DNA from 2 places in the Candidatus Merdisoma sp. JLR.KK011 genome. Region 1 is predicted to be linked to the other one. Evidence: riboswitches for the same ligand, from Rfam matches in the RefSeq annotation. Region 1 holds a riboswitch; the other holds the start of a gene.
The links. A riboswitch is a leader RNA that binds a small molecule or an ion and turns the genes downstream of it on or off. The one in region 1 is predicted to bind thiamine pyrophosphate.

Region 1 (4,539 bases):
ATAGGCCAGAAGATCATCCTCATCAAAAACAGGCGTTACCCTGTATAATACGTGGTTACCCGTTTCCTTCACATAATCAGCTGTCATATTCTCAAACGGGAGCATTCCCTGTACATTCAAATACCGGGTTCCGGTAATCAGATTCTTTTCATTTGCATTTTCTCCCGAAAGCTGATACCCAACCAAATGACATCTGTTATACAAATATTTTCCATCTACATTATCATATTTTATAGTCTGCCACCCGGAAGGCTTTATCTCTCCAATGTCTCCGCGTTCTTCCGTCGGCATCAGATCCGGTCCTATATTCGCACAGGCAATTCCGCATCGTCCCAATTCATCCAATTCCGAATAATATTCAAAAGATGCTGTTGGAAGATTGCTTTTCGTAAAAAAGGGAATATTACCGTTCATTACGGCATAAGGTTCACCGGCATAGTCCGGAATATCAACAGCGGATTCCGGTTCAAAGCTGGTAACAATTTCATCAATAGAAAGGACTTCTTCTATCTGTTCTTCTGCAGGGGATTCCTCTTCCGCCTCGTCTATTGATTCTTCTTCATTTACCTGAATCTCCTCAACTTCCAAGTCTGGCTCTGCAGCGGCAGAGCTTCCACAGGCTGAAACCGATAATACAACAGCAAATAAAAAGATTAATAGTAAAGTTATTTTATTGGTTTTTACGCTTGTATATCTTTCGTGTGATTTTCTCATGTGAGTTTCCTCCAAATTCTTTTGTTTCTGTAATTTCCCAATCCAGGTTTAAATCTATATCCAAGTAGGTATCTGCCGGATATGTCCGATTCCAGCAGTAAACAATCATAACCTCCAGCCGGTCTTCATATGGTTTCAATGGAATATTTTCTACAAAGCAGCAGCTGTCTTTAGGGGCACATTCAAATACATCATCTTCTGCTGCAATCCTATCCGGAACCGCACAAAAAAGTTTTGAGGAATATGTATTCATCCAGACTTTTCCTTCTGCAATGTCCAGCATATCTTTTAGAACAGCCTCGTCTCTGCTCTGCCGTCTATGATTAAACAGCATGCCATTCTTATCATCTACACAGATAAAAATTGTCATATCCGGTCCTCTCCTCATGTCTATTTGTTTCATAAGAATTGTACCACATTTGTGTTTCATATCCAATAGGCATAGAATTATGTAACATTTCTATGATTTTGATATAAATTTTGGCTCTCCCATCCACAATAGCTTTGAGCCGGAAGCCATCGCTGCCTTTATGGATGAAATCAATGACTTATTTTCCCATAGCGTTCCGATGCTTTGTACAGACAGCAGCTTACTGGATACCTTCGAAAAAGAAGGAAAGCTTTATGACAGCCTGTGGTGGCTGGATGGCCGGGAGCCGGAGTTTATAAGAGATGAAGGCAAGTCTTTGCTAGAGAATTTAAGAGACTTCCAAATTACCATGTCAGCGGCGCAGAAGCCAGTCGTTCCCCAAGAAACGGACGGACTGCCAATCACAGAAACCTTGGGAATGTCTTTTTGCAGCGGTGCGGGAGCATGGCAGACATTCCTTGGCTTGAATCCGGACGGCAGCTTTTCCGGGGAATATTCCGATGCTGATGCAGACGAGGTGTCTCTCTGTCATTTTCATGGAAGGTTTGGCAAAGTTGAAAAGCTCACGGACGCTTCCTGGCTGCTGACGCTTGAAGAACTGGTGCTTGACACCGGCCGCAGCGTGGGAGAAGAATGGGATGAACTGGATGGCGGTTATGTCCTTCATTTTATTTCCAGCGACCCCTATGGTCTTAATGACTTGGACGGCGCCGCCCTCAAACCTGGCGCACATTTCATCCTCTACAGCCCGGACGCTGCCGGCCATGAACCGGGCACAGAACTGTATGGTGCGGTAGAGTTCCAGTCCTGGATGCACAATCACAGGGAATTTAACAGTGCTGACGATATTCTGGAATGCTGGGGGCTGCAAAATCTGGAAACCGGGCAAGGTTTTTTTGAAGATTACAGATACAGTGAATTAGACGGGGGACGGATTTATAGAAACAAATAATGTTACTGGGCACGGAGTGAACAGTAACACCAAATAATATCACATAATGTCGTTTTTTTTTAAAGTCACTTGCAAAATGGAACATACAGTGTTATAATTTCCGCAGCAAAGTAAACAGGGGAGCTTGTGTGACAGGCTGAGAGGAAGGCAGACCTTCGACCCTTACACCTGATGCGGATAATGCCGTCGGAGGAAGCTGCCAAGGGGCGTATACTTTTTTAGGGGCATCCTGTCGGGATGTACCCTGTTTTTTGTTGTCTGCAGGGAAAAAAATAATGCGAGCAGCCTCAGCCTGCCACAGATTGAGGGGGGGAACGCCGCCATACGAAAATGTCTTCTCCCAGCTCAAAGGAGTAAAAGCTATGTTTGAAAAAATGTTTGAGAATGTCAGACAGAAATCCCCCCTGATCCATAATATCACGAACTATGTCACCGTCAACGACTGCGCCAACATGCTGCTGGCCTGTGGCGGGTCGCCCATCATGGCGGACGATCCGGAGGACGCCGTGGAGATTACAGCCATCTGCAACGGGCTGAACATCAACATCGGAACGCTGAACCAGCACACCATTCCCTCTATGTTTGCCGCCGGAAAACGGGCCAGCGAACTGGGGCGCCCCGTAGTGCTGGACCCAGTGGGGGGCTGGAGCCTCCACGCTGCGGACGGACACAGCTCTGGAACTGCTGAAAAAGGTGAGGTTTACCGTGATCCGCGGCAACATTTCGGAGATCAAGACCCTGGCTCTGGGCAGCGGCACTACCAAGGGTGTAGACGCTGACGCAGCGGATAAGGTGACAGAGGAAAACCTGGACAAGACGCTGGTCTTCGCCAAGGATTTTGCCCGGTGCGTTGGGCGCTATGCTGGATCTGGGAAAAGGCCGGGGGCCCATGCAGCACAATTTCAATCTGACCGGCGAATTTGCAAAGAAGGGGTCTTTTATCTAAAGCAGATTCAATTATAATGTTTCCAACGGATTTATTACCGGTTCTTCGTACTGGTACATCTTTGTTAGGGATGGCCCGCTGCTTCTGCTATTGTATCCAATCGCAAATGTAAACAGCGTCATCCCAACAGTGGAAACAATCCAAATCCTATCGTCCTGCGCTGTGCAGCGCATAGCCTCCATAGGGGATACCGATGCCGCACCTGTCAGAATACCCATGGGAAAGGCCTGCAAAAACAGCCTGCACACCGCCGGAAGCAGTGGTATCTAAACCGCAAAAGCTAAAAATGTGCAGAAAAAGCCAAGGGGCTTTCGTAACAGGAAACCTCTTGGCTATGAAAATAACATTCCATTTTATCTCTTGGTAATTGGCAGTAATAATGATCTCTGCTGACTTCTCGCCATTCGTTGTTACTACGGATTTCCTATGTGTTGTGTAGTTCCATCCGCTGACGAGACGAGACCTCCCCAGGTAAGAACACAATCTTTCACTCCATATATCTGCCACATTTACCACAGTTAGTTCTAGTAGTCCGTATTGGAAATATGCACAAGGATTTCCGGTACGGACTACTAGGTAGTTATTGGACTTCGGCTTGACATGCAGTCTTATCCCTAACTGCAGCCTGATGTGATTTCTGTTCGTCAGACCAGATCTTTGCCTCCAGCTTTCTTCATTCCACCTCACGATGTACACCCTTGCTCCTGGCTATACACTTCCCACTACCAGGGCGTGTTACAGACTTTCAGCGATTAGATTGCGCACATACTGGGCACACATGACAGACCGCCGCATATGGCGGCCTACCATATGCGGCGGTTACTTTTGCAGGATTACTTCATTGATAAGCTGCCCCATCTTGATAATTTTACTTCACAATATACGTCACAGGCTCAGAAGTATTTATTCTCGCATACATTTCCTCAAATCCTGCATAACGCTCCAACCCTTCCTCCACATTTGCCTCCAATGCCCGAAAGTGCTCATCGCGTTCTGCTTCTGTGTCAAAGTAAATGATATTGTTTCCAGACAGGTCATCTGCCAATGCACTGGTTTTTTCTGCTGGTGTGCCATAAATATCATCTGACTGCACCGGCACAGCCGTTTTTATCTCTTCTGCATCAGCACCCACAGCCTTTCCACCATCCTTGAAAAAAATTCCAAAGCTGTCATCAACCAGCGGAATAGAATCCGGCTTGGTCACTATTTCTGTCTCGCTGCCCGGCCCCACAGATTCGGCCTGCTGTGGCTGTGCATTTGCAGAAGTGGCAAATGCTGCTGCAGTTCCCACAACAATAAACCCGGTCATGATAAGTGAAAAAACTGTAGTTTTCTTAATCTTCATAATTGCAGTTATCCTTTCTTCAATCGCATTTTTGCTAAAATTGTTACACAGAGGGGTCAATCCGCTCCGTGTCTCCTCCATACTGATCAATGCCCGTGCATAGGCCGCTTTTGTACTTTCACCGAAAAGGCGGACAACTGCCTCGTCACATGACAGTTCAATATCCCGGTTGGCATGAACGTACATAATCCAGACCAGTGGGTTAAACCAAT
Region 2 (4,539 bases), on a different contig from region 1:
GTACGGAAAAGTGACCCTCTCCAACCGGCCGGATCTCTGTGAATATCAGTGTAACGGAAGTATGGCTGCGGCTAAGAAGTATCGCTGTGCGCCCATTCAGATTGCCGGGAAGGTGGCAGAGGAGCTTCAGAAAAGCGCTGTTTTTGAGGAAGTCCTGGCAGTGAATCCGGGTTTTATCAATCTGAAGGTAAGCTCTTCCTTTGTACAGACATATCTTCGAAAGATGCAGAAGGATGAGCGTCTGGGGTGTGATAAGGCAGATAAGCCCAGGACGATTATTGTTGACTACGGCGGCCCGAATGTGGCCAAGCCCCTCCATGTGGGGCATCTGCGCTCTGCCATTATCGGGGAGAGCGTGAAGCGTCTGGGACGTTTTGCGGGGCATGAGATGATCGGGGATATCCATCTGGGGGACTGGGGCCTGCAGATGGGATTGATTATCACGGAATTAAAGCGCAGAAAGCCGGAGCTTCCCTATTTTGACGAGAGCTTTACCGGGGATTATCCAGAAGAAGCGCCCTTTACCATCTCGGAACTGGAGGAGATTTATCCTACGGCCAGCGCCCGCTCCAAGGAGGATGAGGATTACAAGAATGAGGCTATGGAGGCTACTTATCTGGTTCAGCACGGGCATCGGGGATACCAGGCTGTTCTGCAGCATATTTTAGATGTTTCCGTGGCGGATTTGAAGAAGAATTATGCCAATCTGAATGTGGAGTTTGACCTTTGGAAAGGGGAATCGGATGCGCAGCCCTATATTCCCGGGCTGGTCAAGATGCTGAAGGACAAAGGCTTTGCCTATGAGAGTGAGGGGGCTCTTGTGGTGGATGTGAAGGAGGATACGGATACCAAGGAGGTTCCGCCCTGTATGATTTTGAAGTCGGACGGGGCTTCTCTCTATACAACCACGGATTTGGCGACGATTGTGGAGCGGATGAAGCTTTACCGGCCGGATGAGATGATTTATGTAGTGGACAAGCGGCAGGAAATGCATTTTGTCCAGGTGTTCCGCTGCGCCCGGAAGACGGGGCTTGTGGCGGCGGATACGGGGCTTAAGTTCCTGGGCTTTGGCACTATGAACGGGAAGGACGGGAAGCCGTTTAAGACCCGGGAAGGCGGCGTGATGCGTCTGGAGCATCTTCTTTCTGATATCAATGAGGAGATGTATCGGAAGATTGTGGAGAATTCGGAGGCGGAGATTCCGGAGAATGAGGCCAGAAAGACGGCTGAGATCGTGGGGCTTTCTGCTGTGAAGTATGGGGATTTGTCGAACCAGGCTTCTAAGGACTATGTATTTGATGTGGAGCGGTTTACTTCCTTTGAAGGGAATACGGGGCCTTATATTTTGTATACGATTGTGAGGATTAAGTCGATTCTCAATAAGTATCGGGAGATGGGATTTGATCCGGAGGCCGGAATGATCGGGATGCCTGGGAATGAGACCCAGAAGAATCTGATGCTTCGGCTGGCCCGGTTTAACGGGGCGGTCTTGAATGCTTTTGAGGAGCTGGCGCCTCATAAGATTTGTGCTTATATTTATGAGCTGGCGAATGCTTTTAATAAGTTTTACCATGAGACGAAGATTCTTGGTGAGGAAAATGCTGAGGTGCGAAGTGAGCTGGTGGCTGTTTTGGTGCTGACGAAACGGGTGCTGGAGACTTGTATTGGGATCTTGGGGTTTGAGGCGCCGGAGCGTATGTAGTGTGTGGGGGGACGGCTGAGCCGCAAAAGGCCGGGAGGCTTTTCCATATCTGTGTTCGGACGATTCGCGTACAGTCTGTCTGCTCTTGGCGGACGAACGCTTGGTGGTTTTGACAGGCTTTGCCTGTTGAACTTTCTTGGGCGTTTGTCCGCCAATATCAGACAGTCTGTGCGCGAATAGCCGGACACTGATATTGGAAAAGCCTCCCGGCCTTTTGCGGCTCAGCCTGGCTTTGGGGGTATGGTGTTTGGGTGGGTTTTAGGCTATGGCCATTTGTTTTACGCGGACGAAGGCTTTGTTGACGGCTGGGATGGCTAGGATGACTAATGTCAGGGCGGCTTCGCAGCCTAAGTAGCTGCCGTTGTAGGCGAGGGAGTATAGGGGGGCGCTCATTCCGGTGCCTTCGGCGTAGGAGGCGAAGAAGATGAGGCCGGACAGGAAGGCGAAGAGGTAGCGGCCCAGGACACCGGCTATGTAGCCTTTGATGAGGCCGTTTTTCTTGTTGTGGAAAAGGCCGGAGAGGCCGAGGGCGCCGAAGGCCAGCAGGTAGTCGGTGATCATCTGGGGGAGGCTGATGATGTAAGGGTCGGAGATGAGCTGCAAAAGGCCGTAGGCGAAGCCGGTGATGAGGCCGGTGCGCAGGCCGTACCAGTAGCCGATGCAGCAGATGAACAGCATGGAGAACAGGGTTACGGAGCCGCCCATGGGGGCTTCAAAGAGCTTTAGGAAGGATGTGATCATTCCCAGGGCCATGGCGACAGCGGCAAATACTAGGGGTTTTGTTTCGATGCGTTTGTTTTCTCCGGTGAGATAGCAGGCAAGAATTAATAAAATCAGAATGGCGGCTATTAAAGCGCCGTAGCCTAAGCCGGTTAGGGAGTAGGAGGTTCCCCACTCATCTACTACCTTGTTTACAAAAAGTGACATAAAAAAATCCTCCTTGATTGTGTGATTTTCACAGGAGGGGATACGAAAAGCAGCTTCCTTACGCCGGTATTAACCGGTTCAAGTAATGAGGGTCAGCGTGTACAATGTGCCACGCTTTCTCAGCCTTAGGCTCCCCTAGCATAATATTTGCTATGTGATTATCTTGAATATACTCTTGGGGGATAAAGTTGTCAAGTGTTTTATGGATGTTTTTTCAAAATGAAGATATCATACAAGAAATCAGCAGACATTCCGCGTATAATATGAAGCACGAGGAGGTGCTGCCATGCAGAAAGAAGTACGGACAGTCTGTTATGATGACGATCTGCAGCTTGAAGCATATCGCTTTGAGGGAATCGCACAGCCGTTTCCGAATCATTTCCATGATTACTATGTGATTGGCTTTATAGAAGCAGGGACACGCTGTTTGTCCTGCAAGAATAAAGAATATACAGTAGCTCAGGGAAATATTCTTTTGTTTAATCCCAGCGATAATCACAGTTGTGTGCAATGTGACGGCGGAACGCTTGATTACAGAGGTTTGAACATTCCAAAAGAAACGATGCTGTTATTAGCAGAGGAAATAACAGGACAAAGAGTCCCCATTGGTTTTTCGGAAAATGTCATTAAAAATGAGGAGCTGAGTCATTATCTCCATTCATTACATCAGAGCATTATGGATGGTTCAAAAGAGTTTGAAAAAGAGGAGATGCTTCTGCTCCTTATTTCATTGCTTATCGAGCAATACGGGCAGCCTTCCGGGAACTGTATTCCAGAGTACAGTGAAGAAATAGAGAATGCCTGCGCATTTATGTCAGAACATTTTGCGGAGCATATCACATTGGAAACTCTCTGCAAATGCAGCGGTCTTAGCAAATCTACATTGCTCCGAGCGTTTACTAAGTCAAAGGGAGTTACGCCGTATAGGTATCTTCAAATAATACGGATAAGCAAAGCAAAGGAACTGTTGGAGAAAGGCGCAGCCCCGGCTGACGCCGCTGTACAGACAGGCTTTTCAGACCAGAGCCATTTTTCAAATTTTTTTCATATGTTTATCGGATTGTCGCCTGCCGCATACAGACGCATTTTTAAGGAAGGCGGTAAGAATCATGGATAAAAAAACTACCATTGGGCATATCACAGCTCAGATTACGATTGTGATTTGGGGAACGACTTTCATATCCACCAAAATACTGCTTAAAGATTTTACACCGATAGAAATACTGTTTTTTAGATTTTTTCTTGGACTGCTTGTTCTGACGGCCGTTTATCCAAAACGGTTAAGAATAAAGGATAAAAAACAGGAGCGTACATTCGCTGCGGCAGGACTATGCGGAATATGCTTATATTACCTGCTTGAGAACATCGCATTAACCTATACGATGGCTTCTAATGTCGGCGTTATTATTTCTGTTGCTCCGTTTTTCACTGCTGTTTTATCTCATGTAATTTTAAAGGCAGAAGAAAAACTAAAAGCCGGTTTTTTTGTTGGTTTTATAGCGGCCATGACAGGAATATGTCTTATCAGTTTCAGCGGCGGGACCTTGCAGTTAAATCCTATTGGCGATGTTTTAGCGATTGCTGCAGCATTCGTATGGGCCGTTTATTCCTTGCTTACACGAAAAATCAGCGGCTATGGATATAATATCATTCAAACTACAAGGAGGATATTTACATACGGAATACTTTTTATGCTCCCGTTCCTTTTTGTTTTTGATTTCAGCTTGGATGTGCAGAGGTTTGCAGAGCCAGAGTATGCTCTGAACCTTATATATTTAGGCTTGGGCGCATCAGCCCTTTGTTTTGTTACTTGGAATTATGCGGTCAAGATGCTTGGAGCTGTTAAGACAAGTGTGTATATCTATATCGTCCCTGTCATCACCGTTGTCACATCCGTTATTGTGTTAAAG

Region 2: another riboswitch for thiamine pyrophosphate. It lies ahead of thiT (energy-coupled thiamine transporter ThiT); the one in region 1 lies ahead of VV089_RS10920 (hydroxyethylthiazole kinase).

What each region holds. Positions count from the first base shown of each region.
Region 1 is NZ_JAYWSZ010000003.1:2,019,497-2,024,035, forward strand. It holds gene VV089_RS10905 (DNA/RNA non-specific endonuclease) at 1-588, opposite strand, end outside; gene VV089_RS10910 (hypothetical protein) at 671-1,117, opposite strand; gene VV089_RS10915 (hypothetical protein) at 1,245-2,036, shown strand; TPP riboswitch at 2,143-2,248, shown strand; partial or broken gene VV089_RS10920 (hydroxyethylthiazole kinase) at 2,399-2,891, shown strand; gene VV089_RS10925 (M56 family metallopeptidase) at 3,851-4,539, opposite strand, start outside.
Region 2 is NZ_JAYWSZ010000006.1:251,781-256,319, forward strand. It holds gene argS (arginine--tRNA ligase) at 1-1,702, shown strand, start outside; gene thiT (energy-coupled thiamine transporter ThiT) at 1,961-2,629, opposite strand; TPP riboswitch at 2,668-2,776, opposite strand; gene VV089_RS24655 (AraC family transcriptional regulator) at 2,916-3,746, shown strand; gene VV089_RS24660 (DMT family transporter) at 3,739-4,539, shown strand, end outside.